Regions from separate parts of the Pontibacillus yanchengensis genome, predicted to be linked through region 4. Evidence: riboswitches for the same ligand, from Rfam matches in the RefSeq annotation. Region 4 holds a riboswitch; each other region holds the start of a gene.
The links. Region 4 has a riboswitch for cyclic di-GMP ahead of GLW08_RS11215 (methyl-accepting chemotaxis protein). Riboswitches for the same ligand answer to the same signal wherever they lie in the genome.
Positions count from the first base shown of each region.

Region 1: another riboswitch for cyclic di-GMP. It lies ahead of GLW08_RS05990 (response regulator); the one in region 4 lies ahead of GLW08_RS11215 (methyl-accepting chemotaxis protein).
Region 2: another riboswitch for cyclic di-GMP. It lies ahead of GLW08_RS07570 (anti-repressor SinI family protein); the one in region 4 lies ahead of GLW08_RS11215 (methyl-accepting chemotaxis protein).
Region 3: another riboswitch for cyclic di-GMP. It lies ahead of GLW08_RS05875 (SDR family oxidoreductase); the one in region 4 lies ahead of GLW08_RS11215 (methyl-accepting chemotaxis protein).

Region 1 is NZ_WMEU01000001.1:1,241,453-1,245,671, forward strand. It holds gene GLW08_RS05980 (MFS transporter) at 1-515, opposite strand, end outside; gene GLW08_RS05985 (MgtC/SapB family protein) at 761-1,225, opposite strand; cyclic di-GMP riboswitch class I at 2,183-2,268, shown strand; gene GLW08_RS05990 (response regulator) at 2,322-2,699, shown strand; gene GLW08_RS22070 (hypothetical protein) at 2,872-3,006, shown strand; gene GLW08_RS05995 (CBO0543 family protein) at 4,033-4,219, shown strand, end outside.
Region 2 is NZ_WMEU01000002.1:79,739-83,957, reverse strand. It holds gene GLW08_RS07585 (purine-cytosine permease family protein) at 1-755, shown strand, start outside; gene GLW08_RS21615 (hypothetical protein) at 829-987, opposite strand; gene GLW08_RS07580 (universal stress protein) at 1,104-1,550, shown strand; gene GLW08_RS07575 (helix-turn-helix domain-containing protein) at 1,635-2,000, opposite strand; gene GLW08_RS07570 (anti-repressor SinI family protein) at 2,103-2,255, opposite strand; cyclic di-GMP riboswitch class I at 2,278-2,363, opposite strand; gene GLW08_RS07565 (MogA/MoaB family molybdenum cofactor biosynthesis protein) at 2,773-3,279, opposite strand; gene GLW08_RS07560 (EcsC family protein) at 3,279-4,106, opposite strand.
Region 3 is NZ_WMEU01000001.1:1,217,515-1,221,733, forward strand. It holds gene GLW08_RS05865 (pirin family protein) at 1-55, opposite strand, end outside; gene GLW08_RS05870 (YitT family protein) at 341-937, shown strand; gene GLW08_RS05875 (SDR family oxidoreductase) at 1,164-1,961, opposite strand; cyclic di-GMP riboswitch class I at 2,412-2,509, opposite strand; gene GLW08_RS05880 (GDYXXLXY domain-containing protein) at 2,700-3,203, opposite strand; gene GLW08_RS05885 (DUF2157 domain-containing protein) at 3,200-4,219, opposite strand, start outside.
Region 4 is NZ_WMEU01000003.1:249,915-254,133, reverse strand. It holds gene GLW08_RS11220 (thermonuclease family protein) at 1-2,092, shown strand, start outside; cyclic di-GMP riboswitch class I at 2,309-2,400, shown strand; gene GLW08_RS11215 (methyl-accepting chemotaxis protein) at 2,515-4,219, shown strand, end outside.

The sequences.
Region 1 (4,219 bases), on a different contig from region 4:
ATGATCAATGTAATGGGGGCACCAAGAAAACCGGACAAAAACCCTCCTATCGCAGGTCCTATTAAATAACCTGATTGACCCGTAATAGCTAACATTGCATTCGCACTTTCTAATTCTTCTTTCGCCACAAAAGCTGGCAATATAGTAGTACTTCCTATATCAGTAAAAGCAGATAAAAAACCATTAAGAAAAATTATGATAACGATTGATGAAAACATCAATAGATCTCCCCAATATAAAAGGGGAATAAGCAAAAGAAACATACCTCTTAATCCATTCTCTACAACCATTAACGTTCTTCTATTAAATTGATCCAGTACAACTCCCGCAAAAACGCTAGATATCAGTGGTGATATCGTTGCTGCTGTAATTACAAACCCAATCGCAGAAGCTGAATTAGTCAGTTGATATACAAACCACGCAATTGCAATCCACGAAATCTTTTTAGCTAGTTCTAGCACTAACCTAGCTATAAGAAAAAAGGTGATGTTTCTCTTAGCTAATACATGCAGCATATGAAAAGAACTCCTCAAAAACTGGTAAATCATTATGATTCCATTTATTTCACACTTTCATATAATTCTACTTTCCTGTCAATTAGTTAACGAATCTCAATTGACATACAGAAAATAAAAACAGCATGCGACCTGCACATGCTGTTCATTGTCAATATTGTAGACCCCTAAAAAGATTACACAAATGGTTCTGCACCTTGATCTCAGAACCGAGAATATATTCATGAAAATTAGTCTTTTTTGATTTATTTATTTCGAACTAATTCACGGTTTTCAAAATAACCGGCAGTTTTCGTAAAAATAAACGTAATGAATACCGAATATAAAACTGCCATATAGAATCCAGCTCCTACACCTATACCTACACCACCTACAAATAGAATCATAGCCGCAGAAGTAAGTCCTTTAACTCTTAGTCCATCCTTTAATATCACTCCCGCACCAAGGAAACCTAATCCAGATACTATTTGAGCAGCAAGTCTCATAGGGTCCATTACTTTCCCGCTAAATGGTTCACTAAATGAAGATGCACTATTTATCGAAATAATTGTAATCAAAGTACATGCAGTAGACACATAAGTATAAGTCTTCATACCTGCTGGTTTATGTTTTGAGGTTCTATCCATTCCTATCATAAAACCTAGCAAAGCACTCAATGTAATCTTAAAATACATTTCATACTCTATAAAGAAAGACGTAATAGTTTCCATAGTATCAACTCCCTTCTCATTATACTAAAATTACTTTTATTAGATTACAATAATCTTCCTATGTAAAAATATATATGCAAGAAGAAGAGGAAATAATGTAAAAAAAGATGTCTTTTAATGCCTAGGAGATAAAGTAGGGAAAATAGAGAGAATAAATATCAAGCTTTAAAACGCTAGTACGTGCCAAAGATGTAATGAAATTCAATCCGGATCATCAAGGTAATAATATGTTTCATTAAATATGTTAATAGTTTCTTCATTAATTTTTATAGTTTTATTATCTATCCACTTAAAATCTAAGTTTTAAAGGAATATATATTAAACAAATATATATTTGAAATTAAAAGTATAATAATAGTTATTAGAATATTTTTTAGTGTCATTAAACCTCCACCTTCACATAACAAAACAAGAACTCTACAAACTCTCTAGATATAAAGAATTCTCCTTTACTCATCATCTTTTTCTTTTACATATTGATTAGCATTATAAGTTATTTCTCGTAAAGATTTAAGCATATTATCCACTTGTTTACTTTTTTCCTTGGAATAATATTTTTCAAAATTATACAAAACATTATCAGTTGTAGCTTCAAAGACTGTTTATCCGAATATTAAGTTTAAATCATAGGCGTCATGTAGGCCTTCAAAATAATCAATACTCCTCTTTTGTTCCAACGCATCAGCTATATTCACAAAATACCTCCCTCTTTTATATAGCGTGTTTACCCAAGTTGTACTTATAGTATCTATATTAGGCTGAGAGGATTTTTCTTCTACTGCTCCTCCCCAATTACACCCACTTAATACTAGATCTAAAATCACAATTAAATTCAAATAAATTACACACTCACATTAGTTGGACTGTAGAAGATTATTAGAAGTATATTTTAGAATCCCTCTTTTATTAACAAATTTTTCAATAACACATCAAAAATTGTAGAATTCTGTCGATATATGCTAGCATAGGCAAATTTTACGAAAGTAAAAGACGCAAAGCCACGGACCTAAAGTTTTATGTACCACGGTAGCCGGGTTGCACATCGAATCCCATTTCCTAATTTGCCTTAATATTTAGCGAAAAGGGGGATGTCTTCATGCATAGCGTAATGCTAGTTGATGACTCCAAATTCATGCGGTCATGGCTGAAAAGCCTACTTCATGACTCAAATTACTATGTTGTAGCAGAAGCAAGTGATGGTTGTACTGCTACTACACTCTATAAGGAACACAGACCGGAAGTAGTTATTTTAGATATCACATTGCCATGGCTTGGAGGTATCGATTGTCTTAGAAACATTTTAGATGATGATCCTAATGCCAATGTGATGATGTGTTCATCAGTAGGTCATAAATTCCATGTAACGGAGTCTCTCAGAATAGGAGCTAAGGACTTTATAATGAAACCGAACTTTAGTCATTTAATTGAGTCCTTAGATAAAATAACTTCAGAAAAGAACTTCATCGTTAAGTGAAATCTATATTCAATAGACGATTGAACTACATAGAAAGTCAAATGTCCTATATATGATTTATATTCAATGTAGGGACTTGCGACAAATTTCCTGTTTTCTTCCTATAACTTGAAATTTTCTGAATATTAACCATATAATGTAAACACATCCAAATTAAGGAGGTGTTTTCTACATGGAAAAACTAAAAAAGTTTGGTTTAGTAGGTGTTGTAGCGCTAGGTTTAATCGCTGGAACATCATATGCAGGTGCTAATCAATCCGAACAGGCATATGATGCATGTGAGTCTTGGTATTACACAGATTGTTAATAAAATACTTAGTTTAGCTCCCCCCCTAATAGGGGAGCTCTTTTAACTCTAATTAATAAGCTCAAGCTGTAATTCTTTGAGTTCTTATATAAAATACCTTCTGTAAGGAAAATTCATTGTTAATCACCCTCCCTAACAAGATAACCATTGTCATATAATTCAAATAATGTATAATGAAAAATCAGGAAATTTGGGTTTCGCTGTTTCTACCCCTAATTCAGTGATTATTAATTTGAAACTCTTCAAGATAAAATTTCCTGGAACTTAAGAGCTAAGTTCCCCTCACTAAATGTTTTGAGCGCATGTGTTATTTGCACATTGCGCTATTTTTTTGCTTTAATTTCTTAGCCCTCTATTTATTTATTACTATCCATAAATTCAATCATTTCTTCAATTGATGTACATGCGTGTTTTTAATTACACCTAATCACTATTTAGTTGCATCTATATCAAAGTTTCGAAATTGCTATTTTGGGGTAAATAATTGAAATGGCTAAATTAAGGAGTTTCTTATGAATGAAATCTTGTTAAATGATGATGAACAAGAGATAATAACAAGAGACTTAAACAGATTAAACGAATTACGAAACACTATCTCCCATACAGACTCAAATTATTTGACAGTACTAGACTCCGAAATAGATTTAATTCACACAGCTTTAACCAATAAACCGACTTAATTATTAATTTTTGAATTTCTATTATTTCGTATATATTATTGTTCTATCATTCCAACTAAACTTCAAAGCACATGGCCTTAAGAGCTATGTGCTTTTTTCTTTTTTATAATTTAAGAACATCTAAGCTGTTGCCTTGATATATCTCTATTTAACTTCACCCCCTTGAAATTCCAATGTATAATTTCTATCTAACTAAGAATCCAATGACATTTTCCATGAAAGGCGTTCAGTCTATATACTGAGCGCCTTTCTCTATTTAATAAACACAAGCTATTTTATTGAAGAACCTTTTCAAAGGAATGATTTTTGGTAACACTAATAATAAAATCATGGAGTTGTTGTTATTATGGATCAACAAACATACTTAGAAAAAAACCTAGAATTTTATGAAAAACTCACTAACATGGCAAAATCAAAAATACCGTTCTGGTATGAAAACGTATTATTCACACCTCATTGGTGGGCAGGATTAGCATTATCAACTGCACCATGGATAGTTTGGTTCTTACTAAGCAAAAAAGAAAGTAGAGATA
Region 2 (4,219 bases), on a different contig from region 4:
ATGAAACAAATCGTTCATTATTAGAGCTTACACCAGAAAGTGGCCATGGTAGCTTTACGATGATGGCTTTCTTTTCTAGCTTAGCATTTGTTCAATACGTATCGGGCGTAAGTGCTTCAGCAGACATGACACGTTACGCAAAAACGCCAAATCAAGGTGCTCTTGGATTATTTTTGGGGAATAGCTTTGGTTTTATCTTAACTGCTATTTTAGGAAGTGGTTCGGCTTATTTATTTAACGATGTAAATCCTTATGTTTCCTCAACAGCAGTAACATCCACTCCATGGATGATAACAATCATCACCTTAACCGCTATGGTTTCGATGCTTTCCATTAATATGAGCAATGCTTATACAGGCGGATATAGTCTCTTGAATACTTTTTCTCAACTCTCAAGAGTTCAAAGCGCAATCATTTTCGGTGTGTTAGGTGTGGTATTAAGTGCCACTCCAACTCTTGTTAATCAAGCTGAGCAATTTATATCGGCTCTTGGAGGTCTGATCATTCCTATATCCGCCGTCATTGTAGTTGATTATTTATGGATAAAGCGAGCAAGCATACCCACATCATCATTGTTATCCCTTCAAGAAACAGGGAGTGTGTACCGATTGCCATTTATCTCTGTTTTAATCGGGACAGCAATTTACTTCGTCATACCAGAAAGCTTTTCTCCTGGCTTTCTTACCTTTGTCATTGTCGGAGTTCTTTATGGAGTTTTAGCTGAATTCAACAAAACAAAATTTGCTTCCTTATAAATAAACAAACACCCTTCACTCGTGTAAGGTGAAGGGTGAGCTTTATGCTTTCATCAATCAAGTGAAGACGTGGTTAAAAAGAACGTTTTGGTTCCTTTTTGGCCTTTTTGTTTCTTTCGTTTTGTTCGTATTGATCAATTACTCCACTCATATAACTATCAGAAAGTTGTTCTGCTACAATCTTTTCCCCTTCAGGGTCGAATTGTAAACCTAGCTTGTTTTCCTTATCCATATAGAACACCTCCCACTTTTAGTATGTCACAAGATAGCCTTATTCTTCGCCACATCTTTTTCCAAATGAAAGCGTTCAAATGTTATAATGAAGAAAAAGGAAAGGAGAGATTCCATATGCCATTTGAGTACAAACGTATCGTTATTGCAGTCGATGGCTCGGAAGCCTCTGAACATGCTTTTGAAAAAGCAATAGATATCGCTAGACGTAACGATGCTCATCTCTTTATTTGTCATGTTGTAGATACACGTGCTTTTGCAACAGTGGAAGCATACGATCGCTCTTTAGCAGAACGAGCTGAAGGATATGCAACGGAGCTCTTAAACAAGTATGAAAAACAGGCAAAAGAAGCAGGAATTCAGCAAGTACAAGTGGATATTGATTATGGGTCTCCAAAAGTAAAAATCGCAAAAGAAGTAGCGCCAAAATTAGAAGCAGACTTAATTATATGTGGTGCCACAGGATTAAACGCTGTAGAACGTTTCTTTATTGGAAGTGTTTCTGAACATATCACTCGATATGCAAGCTGTGATGTATTAGTTGTAAGAGCGGATACTCACTAGGAGTTCGTTATTTTTCAGTCGTCTTATAATAAAAACGAAGCTGTTACCGATACAGCTTCGTTTTTTGTTAGTACATTTTTATTTTCAGTTGGATTTATTGTTTTTTTCCTGGGTGTATTCACCTTGGTGGAGTCGCCATTTGTTAAACTCAAGAAATTCTTTAAATTGATCTTTCGTTACTCCTGAGTCCTGGGCCTCTCTAACCAAGTCTACCCAATCTTCATCTAAAGATGATGACCCTTCTTCCCGTTGTTGGTCATTATGTAGCAAATGCTCTAGGGGGACATGCAGTACCTTTGAGATTTTTTCTAGAAATTGAATAGAAGGATTTTTTTGTAGGTTACGTTCAATAGAACTAAGATACGATTTAGCAACACCAGCTCGTTCTGCTAGTTCTGATAAGGATAGTTGTTTTTCTTTTCGTAAAGCCTTAATTTGTTCTCCTATCATGGCACTTCACCTTCTTCCTGCAATGAAGTATACCATATTTGAATTAAAGGTTTCATTCTTGTTCTGAAAAATATTAAAAATCAATACAAAATCCTTATACCTTCACTTCTTATAAACAACCATTTGATCTTCTTTCCGATAGAAGAACCCTTTTATTTCTTCTTTGGTTAATCCCAGCTCCTTTGCCTGTTTGATTAACTCTACCCATTCACTATCAAGCTCTTCTCGATCAGTAACCGTATTTGTTTTCATCATTCTCCTCCAAACCTGAATTTTTCCAGGTAGACCAGCCGTCTTAGTAAAATTCACCTTAGACCTGTGACTTTGCGTCCTAACCTTTCAATTAGTTTGCCTTTTTCTGAAGGATTAGTATAGATTAACTATACAAAACTTGTCCCAAAAATATTGTTAGAATTTGTTAGCAAAATCCATTTTTATTTGATGATTTTGTCGAAATAACTTAAATTTCTGTCAATTAAAAGTGTGCAATAATTTTGAATTAATTCCCATTTTATTCTTTTATTGTCATTAAATTTGCTTACCTATAGCCATTCTCTTGTAATTCTTGGATTGGAGATAGACACTTATTATTAACTCTCTCCAAATAGTGATGTCAGCAGGGGGTTTTGATAAACAACTTTTAGGCTTCTTTGGTAGAAAGAAGTAGACAAGACTAAATTAGAAATAACAATATAACAAACACTCCAATTCTTATGATAATTGGAGTTTCGATTTAAAATAATCCCCTCAATACGAGGTTTTCACTTAAAACTTATTTTGATAACTCTCTTACTACATGGGGTAATTCAGGCATAATCAGTTTTTCCATTGCTAAACGAACCGCTCCAGTGGAACCGGGGGTTGAAAACAAAATTGTTTGGTTTCGCACACCTGCTATGGCTCTTGATAACATAGCAGCAGAACCTATATCTTCTGTATAGCTTAGCATGCGAAACAATTCACCAAAGCCTACCATTTCCTTGTCTAACATACCTTCCACTGTCTCAATGGTTACATCACGTTTTGCCATACCAGTACCACCATTGGTTAGAACGGCTTCAATTCTCTCATCGCTACACCCTAACTCAATCGATTCTCGGATTGCTTGCTGATGGTCTTTTACAATTTCATAGTCCTTAACAACATGACCTGAAGACGTTAAAAAATCCATCATTAGCTGGCCGCTTTTGTCAGAGGACTCGTCTCTAGTATCAGAAATAGTAATCACTTTACAAGTTATCGATGGTTTTGATTGTTGTTTATGTTCTGAAACGGACATTACTCAATCTCTCCTTGCTCAACAAGATAACGATATTGATAAAATCGTAGTGCAAAATCGGTCACTTGTCGGGTTAATTGATAATTTAATGTAGCTCCTATAACCATACTAACAATCGGCATTCCTTGAATGAGTTTTTTCCGGAACGTTAGAATAAATAATGATTTCATTCCTTGCTTAAATGGCTGTTCTAGCCATGTTTCATCTGTGAATTCATCCTCACCTTCATAAATAAACGGAGAAGTATGATGTTCAAGTTCTTTTTTTAGATCATCCCAGGCCCCTTTTTGCAGTCGCTTTGGTAACGTAGCTGCATGAAAAATCTTTAATGACAACATCATTTCATAAGGATGATTTACTTCATATCCAAATGTTAAACCAATTAGCTGTACAGCTCGAAGGTTTAATATCATCATTAATGGAAAATCCACCCCTAAAAGAAGATATCCGCCCGTGCCTGTAAGACCTCCTTGAGCAAAGGAATATAGCTTGCCTTTTGCGATATGTTGATGCGCTAAGTATGTTAATTGATCAATCGTTAATTCTTTCATATCTTCTAAATAATCAATATCTGATCGGAAAATACGACCACTTGTTAAAATTCTTAATCTTGCTTCATTTTGAAATGCTGTTCCTTGTATGTAGGCATGTGTATGAAAGAACCATTGATCCATTTGGTGGAAAAATTTTTTCTTCATTTTTGGATTTAAGTTCGTGAAGGTTTTATTCATCCATTGCTCATAAATCATTTCAAAGTCATTAGCTCGATAATCTTTCCATTGGTTCTCCCATTTTAGAATATCTTGATACACTTTTTCCTCACTCATGCTACATCCGCCCCTTCACATGTTTGTTATCTTTATTCTAGCTTATTTCCATAAAATTGCGAACATTACTGAAGATGTTATTGTTATTTATGATAATGATTACAATCTGTTTG
Region 3 (4,219 bases), on a different contig from region 4:
AATGATCCTTTACACTTCGTTTCAAAGGTTCTTGGTTTTCATATTCTTGTGCCATGTTGATGTGTGTTCACTCCTTTAGTTACTAGGGATTAATTATTTTAACAATCAGAACAGTTTTTCATCCTACACGAATAACCTTTTTCCTACATTAGTTGTCACATCAACTATTTAAAGATAGTTGCTACACATACTAATTTACATTTGTAATTTTTACCTGTCAAAACATTCGCTTTTATTATACGAATCTATACCAATCATCTATCAAGCTATATTAAAAACTCGTATGTAAGACAATCTCCTGAATACATATAAAGTAAACATGTACGCAAAGGAGACTCTTATGAAAGCCCTTTTAAAGAAAGGCCTCATCATCTTATTTGGAAGCTCCCTTTTGGCGATTGGTATTAATTTTTTCTTAGCACCTTATCATGTATTAGATGGTGGGGTAATAGGAATTGGTTTAATCGCAAATTATTTATGGGGCATGGAAGCTGGACTAGCTATCATCATCTGTAGTATTCCGATCTTCACCCTCGCCTGGTTTCATTATCGGTATTACTTCTATAATAGTTTACATGGACTCTTGATCTCATCTCTATTTATTGATTTATTTAACGGATTAAGACTACATCACCTTGCATTAGATCCTGCACTTAGTTCCATGATTGGTGGGGTTTTTGTTGGTGGTGGTATCGGATTCATGCTTCGACATGGGACGAGCACAGGTGGGACGGACTTGCTAGCACAAATGATTGCAGATTTATTCAAAATCAATGTCGGTGCAGTCATTTTTGTCATCGATCTTGCAGTCATCTTACTAGGAGGATATCTCTTCTCCACTCAAACGCTTCTTCTCTCATCCATGACGATTTTGTGTGTAGCTGCGGTTACCATGCTCTGTACCTCGCATCCATCATTAGGTGAAGCAAAAAGCTAAAGAAATGGGTAAGCGCCCTGATAGCGACGTATGAGCTAGACTGAGCCGTAGGAGATAAAGGAAACACGGAAACATGAGTGATTCAATGTTGACTTATCGTACAGAGGCGAGGGAAGCACACTAGTCGCTGGGCGCTGGAGCTAGACACGTAAGCGCCAGAATTTATTCTTTCTTTTCAGCTAATAAAAGCCGCACTGAGTGATATCCCCCCTTGCGGCTCTTAAGATTATAATGCTTTCACATAGCCTCCATCGACCACTAACGTTTCACCGGTCACGTACGTATTGGCAAATGAAGCTAAATAAACAGCTGTCTTTGCAAATTCTTCTGGCTCACCATAACGCCCCATTGGAATCTGGGTTTCTGCTTCTGCCTTGACTTCTTCACTGGATAATCCTCTTCTTGTGGCTTGTTTTTTATCCAATTCTTCTACACGCTCTGTTCCAATTCTTCCTGGTCCAATCGTATTTACTAAAATATTATCTTTAGCGTACTCATTGGCAAGGCTTTTTGATAATCCTGCTATTCCTGTACGAAATGTGTTGGAAAGAATAAGCCCATCGATAGGTTGCTTTATGGAAGAGGAAGCTATATTCAAAATACGCCCTCCTCCTGCATCTTGCATTTGCGGAATTGCTAATCGAGATGCTCTAATAAAGCTAAGTAAGTTTAATTCAAATGCCTGCTGCCAATCTTCATCTTTGAATTGCATAAAAGAACCTGCAGGAGGTCCTCCAGCGTTATTGATTAGTACATCAACACCCCCTAGTTTATCAGAGGCCGCTTCAAACAATTCCTCTATTGCTTTTGCACTAGTTAGATCACATACATGTGTGTGTGGAGCTGATCCATCTCCGCCTACTTCTTGCTTTATTTCCTGTGCGGCTGAGAATAAATTTTCGGGATCTCGACTAGAGATGAGCACTTCCGCTCCCTCTTTTACAAATTCCGTTGCTATCGCCTTCCCTAATCCTTTACTAGCTGCTAACAAAATAACCCGCTTCCCTTGTAGTCCTAAATCCATCTAAAACCCTCCAATTGTAAAACCTAGTTTCATTGTACTGAAAACCACCTAGCAGAATCCAGTGGGACGAGGAACCTGTCCCTTCGTCCCAAAGCAAAAAAAGAGCCTTACGCATGATGCGTAAGGCCGTCTATTTTGTATAAGGGGAAAATCACTCAAAACTCAACTGCTTGTGTTCTTACAATAAACTAAAAACGTAAGGATGTACGCTAAAATAGAGGATGTCCTTCAAAAGGACAAGGTACGACGTGTCTAGGCAAGGTCTTATGTCAGAATAGAATGGTGAGGGAACTAATCATGCTAGTCTATCCCTAAAAATGGTCGTAAAAAGGAATAGATTCATGTAGGTTCGAGTAGTGCAGCTACTACTGGTCACCTCCTCCTGCATAAAAAATAACCCTGCCTTCGACTACCGAAAGTGGGTTAGATCATAAAATGCACCCGCAATCTTTCGGTAACTGGCTGGCGTAGATTCATGCGTGGCAACATGATCCGTAGCCCCTATAGCTTTGCGTCACTGATTTTCATCAGGTTTGCCTTTATCGAGATTCAACAGATGTGCTATGAACTTGACGTTGAATCTGATTATCTATATTATACATCGATAATTGTCTAGTTGGGTATCATTCATAGTTCTTATTTTTTGTATAGAAATATTTTCCTATTTTATATATTTCCAGAAATTTTATAGGTATATATAACTAAAAATGCTTTTTTATAGGCAATTCAGCTGAACACCTACTTTGCCAACATAACCTCTATTATTCTCTTCTGACCCCAAGGGGCGATAGCAATTTCAACCATCATATCACCCTGATGATTTTCATAAGTCTCACCACTATTATCTTCAACATAATATCGACCGATTCCATAGTCTATCTGAAAACCATCGTTTGCTTCAAATTCGTAACGTCCGGTCATTATCACTTCGTTCTCTTTTGCATTTTGTTTTTGTAGTGATGCTCTTTGTACCTCAAATATTCCATTGTCATTTGGAACTAAATAAACATAAACCTTATCCCCTCGTTCCAACTCTCCTTCACTCAATTGACCCTTTGGAATTGTATTTACTTCATAGTTTAATATGACATAGTCGCCATAAAACACATCACTTGGATCAACAGGTGCTGTTTGAAGTGTTACAGTTTCACCGAAATCTTCCATTACATAATAGGAAACTGCCATTGCTACTAAGTAAAACGCTTGTGCGGCCACGACCACGATAAATAACCATTTCTTCATAACCGATCACCTCTTTCCTCTGCACGACAGAAAGCTCTTCGTCTCCGTTCAAGCAAGTAACCAAGCGTAAATAGCAGCACTCCTCCAATAAAGAAGAACAACGATTTATCAAGAAAGTCCCATGCTAATTGGAAATAAGCTACAAGGGTACTCACTAAAAACGCAATTGTTCCAATGTTGATCATCTCAGCGTCCCCATCTTTATATCCTGTTAGTAACCTACCTAGTGAAAAAATATATAACATAATTAATACCAGAGCACTCTTTAAATCTGGCAATAAAAAGACAGGCACAAATAGGGCTAAATCTACCAATTCTACTGAAGAATGGGTGGTGATTTTACGATAAATAACCCATCCACCAATTACAATTAATACCAGAAGAAAGCTAACCTCTAGCTGAATATCTTGTAACACCCATCCGGATTGTAGGGTGAAAACTTGTATGATCCCAATAAGAAACGCTAAAGCTAAGGCAATACGCTTAAAAGCTTGCACAGGAAAGTCCTTCGATACAATTTCTGAAAGGCTGTATAACAATAACAAGAATGCAAATAGCCAGTAATACGATAAATCTGAAGTTAGCACGAGCACAAGGCTTTGCAAAAAAAATCCTATTCCATAAAGGGTGGAAATCCATTCCCGTTGATGTTTATAGGTAAAATAGCCTAATCCAATAAGAAAAAGCAATCCTAGACCGAGATGAAAATCGTGATACGTAAATCCTCCATAGATTTGACCAACCGTAATAATACCAAATGCCAATACTAGCATGACGGCTTCCTGACTTAAGATAAAGACCGCAATGACTGCAAGAGACCATATAAAGAACGCCGTGGCACTATAGGCCATATAATGATACATCTGACCGGTAAGAATAATTCCAGCTCCAAACGTAAGAACACCTACAACTAAAAACGTTGCTCCAATCCCTCTTGAGTGCTTTCGGTAAATGCGTTCTCCTACACCGTAAAATCCAATCATAGCCACCAAAATAATAACCATTTTTATAGCATT
Region 4 (4,219 bases):
TACCGATGAATGGATTGCTTTACCTAAAGACACTTTTTCAAACCTTGGAAAATATGAGTCCGTACAGCCTCCTGAGCCAAAGGATGAATATACAGCTACAGTTGAGAGAGTTGTAGACGGGGATACAATTAAGATTGAATCATCCATTCTGGGAGCAGACACCGTAAGATACTTAAACATCGACACTCCTGAAACGTATCATATGGATTCATATGACTCCTCTTTGATTACAACCAATCCAAATCACTCACAAAAATATCACGGTGTACAAGCTACAGAACACCTACAAACATTACTACAACCAGGCGATGAGGTAACCCTTGATGTTAGTGAAAAAGTGACGGACGATTACGGACGTTTGCTTGCAGAAGTCATACGTACGTCTGACGGACTGAATACGAACCTAAATATGGTTGAAAAGGGCTATGCTGTAACGTATTTCATCGCCCCAATTGGCAGCGAGGAAACCTACCAAATGTACCAACAAGCTGCAAAAACTGCCCAGGCTAATAATTTTGGAATCTGGAGCGAAGAAACTCCTTTACTTGAATTACCCTTTGAATTCCGTGCACGTTACGATCAAAAAGGCTACTCAAAATATGTAGGTAATTCAGAGACAAATCAATATGTAAGACCTGCAAATTGGGAGCAAGTACCGGTGGAGAATCGTATTTTCTTCTGGACAGAACAAGAAGCTATTCAAGCCGGATATGAGCCAGCATTTGAACGTGGCAATAAGATTGCCGATGCCCGCTATGCGCCAGAAGGGTCCAACGTTGCTGTTCAAGGAACGGTCATTGCAAAAGACGACAAAAACTACTATATCCAAGACGACACCGCAGGGATTGTTGTACGTACGGACGCAGTTAATGCATCCATTGGTGATGTCATTCGAGCTTCAGGAAATACAGAGGAGTATTATGGACTCCTTCAGGTCGTAACAGATGATGTGACCATTGTAGAAGAAAACGCTCGTGAACTGGAACCTAAATTAATCGATGCTAACGACTTAGGTGAATCACTCGAAAGTCAACTCGTATCGTTACAAACCGTTTCGGTCGAGTCTGTAGATAAGTACAATGATTTTCAAGCAAACGATAAAAGTGGTTCCTTTGTAATCAATTCGGATGAAAACCTACTAGAAGTGGGCACAACCTATGACACTATTACTGGGTATGTAACATACAGCTTTGGTCAATATAAAGTAGTTCCACGTTCTGCGGATGATATTGTAAAAGACATTCCTGCCGTCTCTATTCAGGAAGCTCGAGAATCTACTATTGGGAGCCGGGTTAACATAGAAGGAATCGTAACAGCGGCTTTCCCAACTGGCGGGAAGATCAATTATTATGTACAAGACGAAACAGCAGGCATCGTCGTACGAGCGGAAGACCTTGGCGCTAATGTTGGTGACCGCATTCAGGCTAAAGCAGTAACAGAAGAATATTTTGACCTATTACAACTTCAACCTTCCGAACAAAATGCTACAATCATCGAAAAAGATGTAGGCATTCCACAAGCTAAACCCATTACATCAAACGAGTTCTCCGAAGAACTGGAAGGTCAATTGGTTAAAATAAACCTAGCGGAAGTAACGGATGTTGATGCGTTCCATAACTACACCGCCCAAGATGAACAAGGCACTTTTGTCATTGATTCCGATAATGACTTGGTTGAGATAGATAAAGTATATGAATCTATTACCGGTGTCCTTACCTATAACTACGATGAATATAAAATCATGCCCCGCTCTGCTGAAGATGTTGTTGCACTCAATCTATTCGAAGATCATTTAGACGGATCTATGACTCTAGAGAACGTAGCCACTCAACTAGTAGAACTAGAAGCAATGTTCGGTTCTGACAAAGTTGGTAAGCTTTTAGATGAGCAACTATCATCATTTATAACTACAAACGGTAACACAAGCCAGCACATCGACTCTACCGTTCACCATATTTTAAAATCTATGCAAAAGATGAATAACGATAAAGAGGAAAAAGAGATGAAGAAGATTGAACATGAGTTAGAGAAGATTATGAAGAAAGATGAGAAGAGTAATGGTAAGAAGGATAAAGGTAACAAAGCAGCATAGAAAATAGGTAAAAAAGTAAGCCTCTCAAGTATGAACTACTTGAGAGGCTTTTTTTAGGGTTATTCATCTATTCTCAGTAAAGAAAAACAAACTAAATAATTCCTATAATGATTTAATAAAATGATTCTTTATGCCGATACAAATATAGACAAAGTTTCATTCATCCGTTTCACACGAGAAGTTAGTGTAATTTTTCTTTAAATACCATCTTTCTTCATACCAAAGTGGCAAACTTAGCGAAAGATAGGGGCGCAAAGCTATGGGCCTACCGTATTGCATTGTAATACCAAGGCAGCCGTGCTCCCGAAATGGTACTAATCCATACACCGTTCTTCGGTGATTTTTTATGTATGAGAATAGAAATGGATCTAAAATGACGTGTGAGCCAGGACGGGTTTTTTATTACAGGGGGAATTCAGGAAATGAAGAAGAAGACAAACAAGAAACGGTTCAGCAAAACTCCAGGGAGCTTTTTTAATAAGACGATTCAGCGACAAATCTTACTCCCTTTTCTTATCTTAATTATGGTTGGAGGCTTAATCATCGCTGGTGTCAGCTACACATTTAGTGTTTCGCAAACTACCGATGAGCTAGTCAACAACGTAGAACAACAGATGGCAAGTTTAAATGACTCATTTGATACATATTTTCAAACACAAGAACAAGTTGTACAAAACTTAGCGAACTCTCGTAAACTACAAAACTTTGAACATTTCAAAGAAGAAATGCTTCTCAATTTTGTAGACATGGATAACATGAATGATTCCATTACCAATATTTATTATGGACAGGAAAACAACGGGGACATCGTCATGTCGGCCTCTGTCAATCTATCATCTGATTTTGACCCAAGGGAACGACCTTGGTACAAATCAGCAGTTGAACAACAAGGGGAAGTCATATGGACAGAGCCATACCGTACTGAAGGGTCTGATGAACTACTCATTAGTGCAGCCCAAACGGTCATGCAAAATGGTGAACTGCAGGGAGTCGTATCAGTGGATATTAACCTTGACTCTTTGGTATCCACTATCAATAACATCAAAATTGGTGATGCAGGATACGCAGCCATCCTAGATAAAAATGGGGTGTTTTTATCTCATCCAAATGAATCCAATATCGGCAAAAACGTTTCAGATGCCGGTTACTATAAGGACTTAATTGCTCAAAATCAAGATAACGGCATTGTAGAATATGAGCTAGAAGGCGAACAAAAAGCTATGGGGTATGCTGTGAACAAACGCTCTGACCTCATCATCATTGGATCTGTTTACAAGTCAGAATTTGCAGAAAAAGCAACACCTATTTTGATTCCAATTGGTATTAGCTTGCTAGGTGTTATCCTTCTGTCCATTCTTGCATCTACTATCATCACTAGAAGACTTACAAAACCTATTAAGAACTTGCAAGCAAAGATGAAAGAAGTAGAAGAAGGAAATCTACAAGTTACGCTCGCACAGTCAGGACATAACGAAATAAGCCAACTTTCAAGATCCGTAGATGAAATGAAAGAAAGCTTGCGCTCGCTCATTCAAAATGTAGGTGGTGCAGCCCACTCGGTATCCAGTCAGAGTGAAGAGCTTACTCAATCTGCAAATGAGGTGCGAGAAGGTAGTTTACAAATAGCGTCTACCATGACTGAGCTTTCCTCAGGTGCGGAATCCCAGGCGAATAGTTCTTCTCAGTTATCTGAAATGATGGAAGATTTCACAACAAAAATTCAACACGCTCATCAAGGTGGCATCGAGGTTGCTAACGCTTCAGAGGAAGTACTGTCTATGACAGAAGAAGGCAGTGAGATGATGAATCGCTCTGTAGAACAAATGATGACCATCGATGCCATCGTCAAAGAAGCAGCGGAAAAAGTACAAGGATTGGATAAACAGTCGCAAGAAATCACCAAGCTCGTTGAAGTCATTCGCGATATTGCTGAGCAAACAAACCTGCTATCTTTAAACGCAGCTATTGAAGCAGCTCGAGCTGGCGAACATGGAAAAGGGTTTGCAGTTGTTGCAGATGAAGTTCGTAAACTAGCAGAACAAGTATCGTCATCCGTTGGGGATATTACGACTATCGTACAAAATATCCAAAACGAGTCCAATGTCGTTGCAAACTCTCTTCAAGACG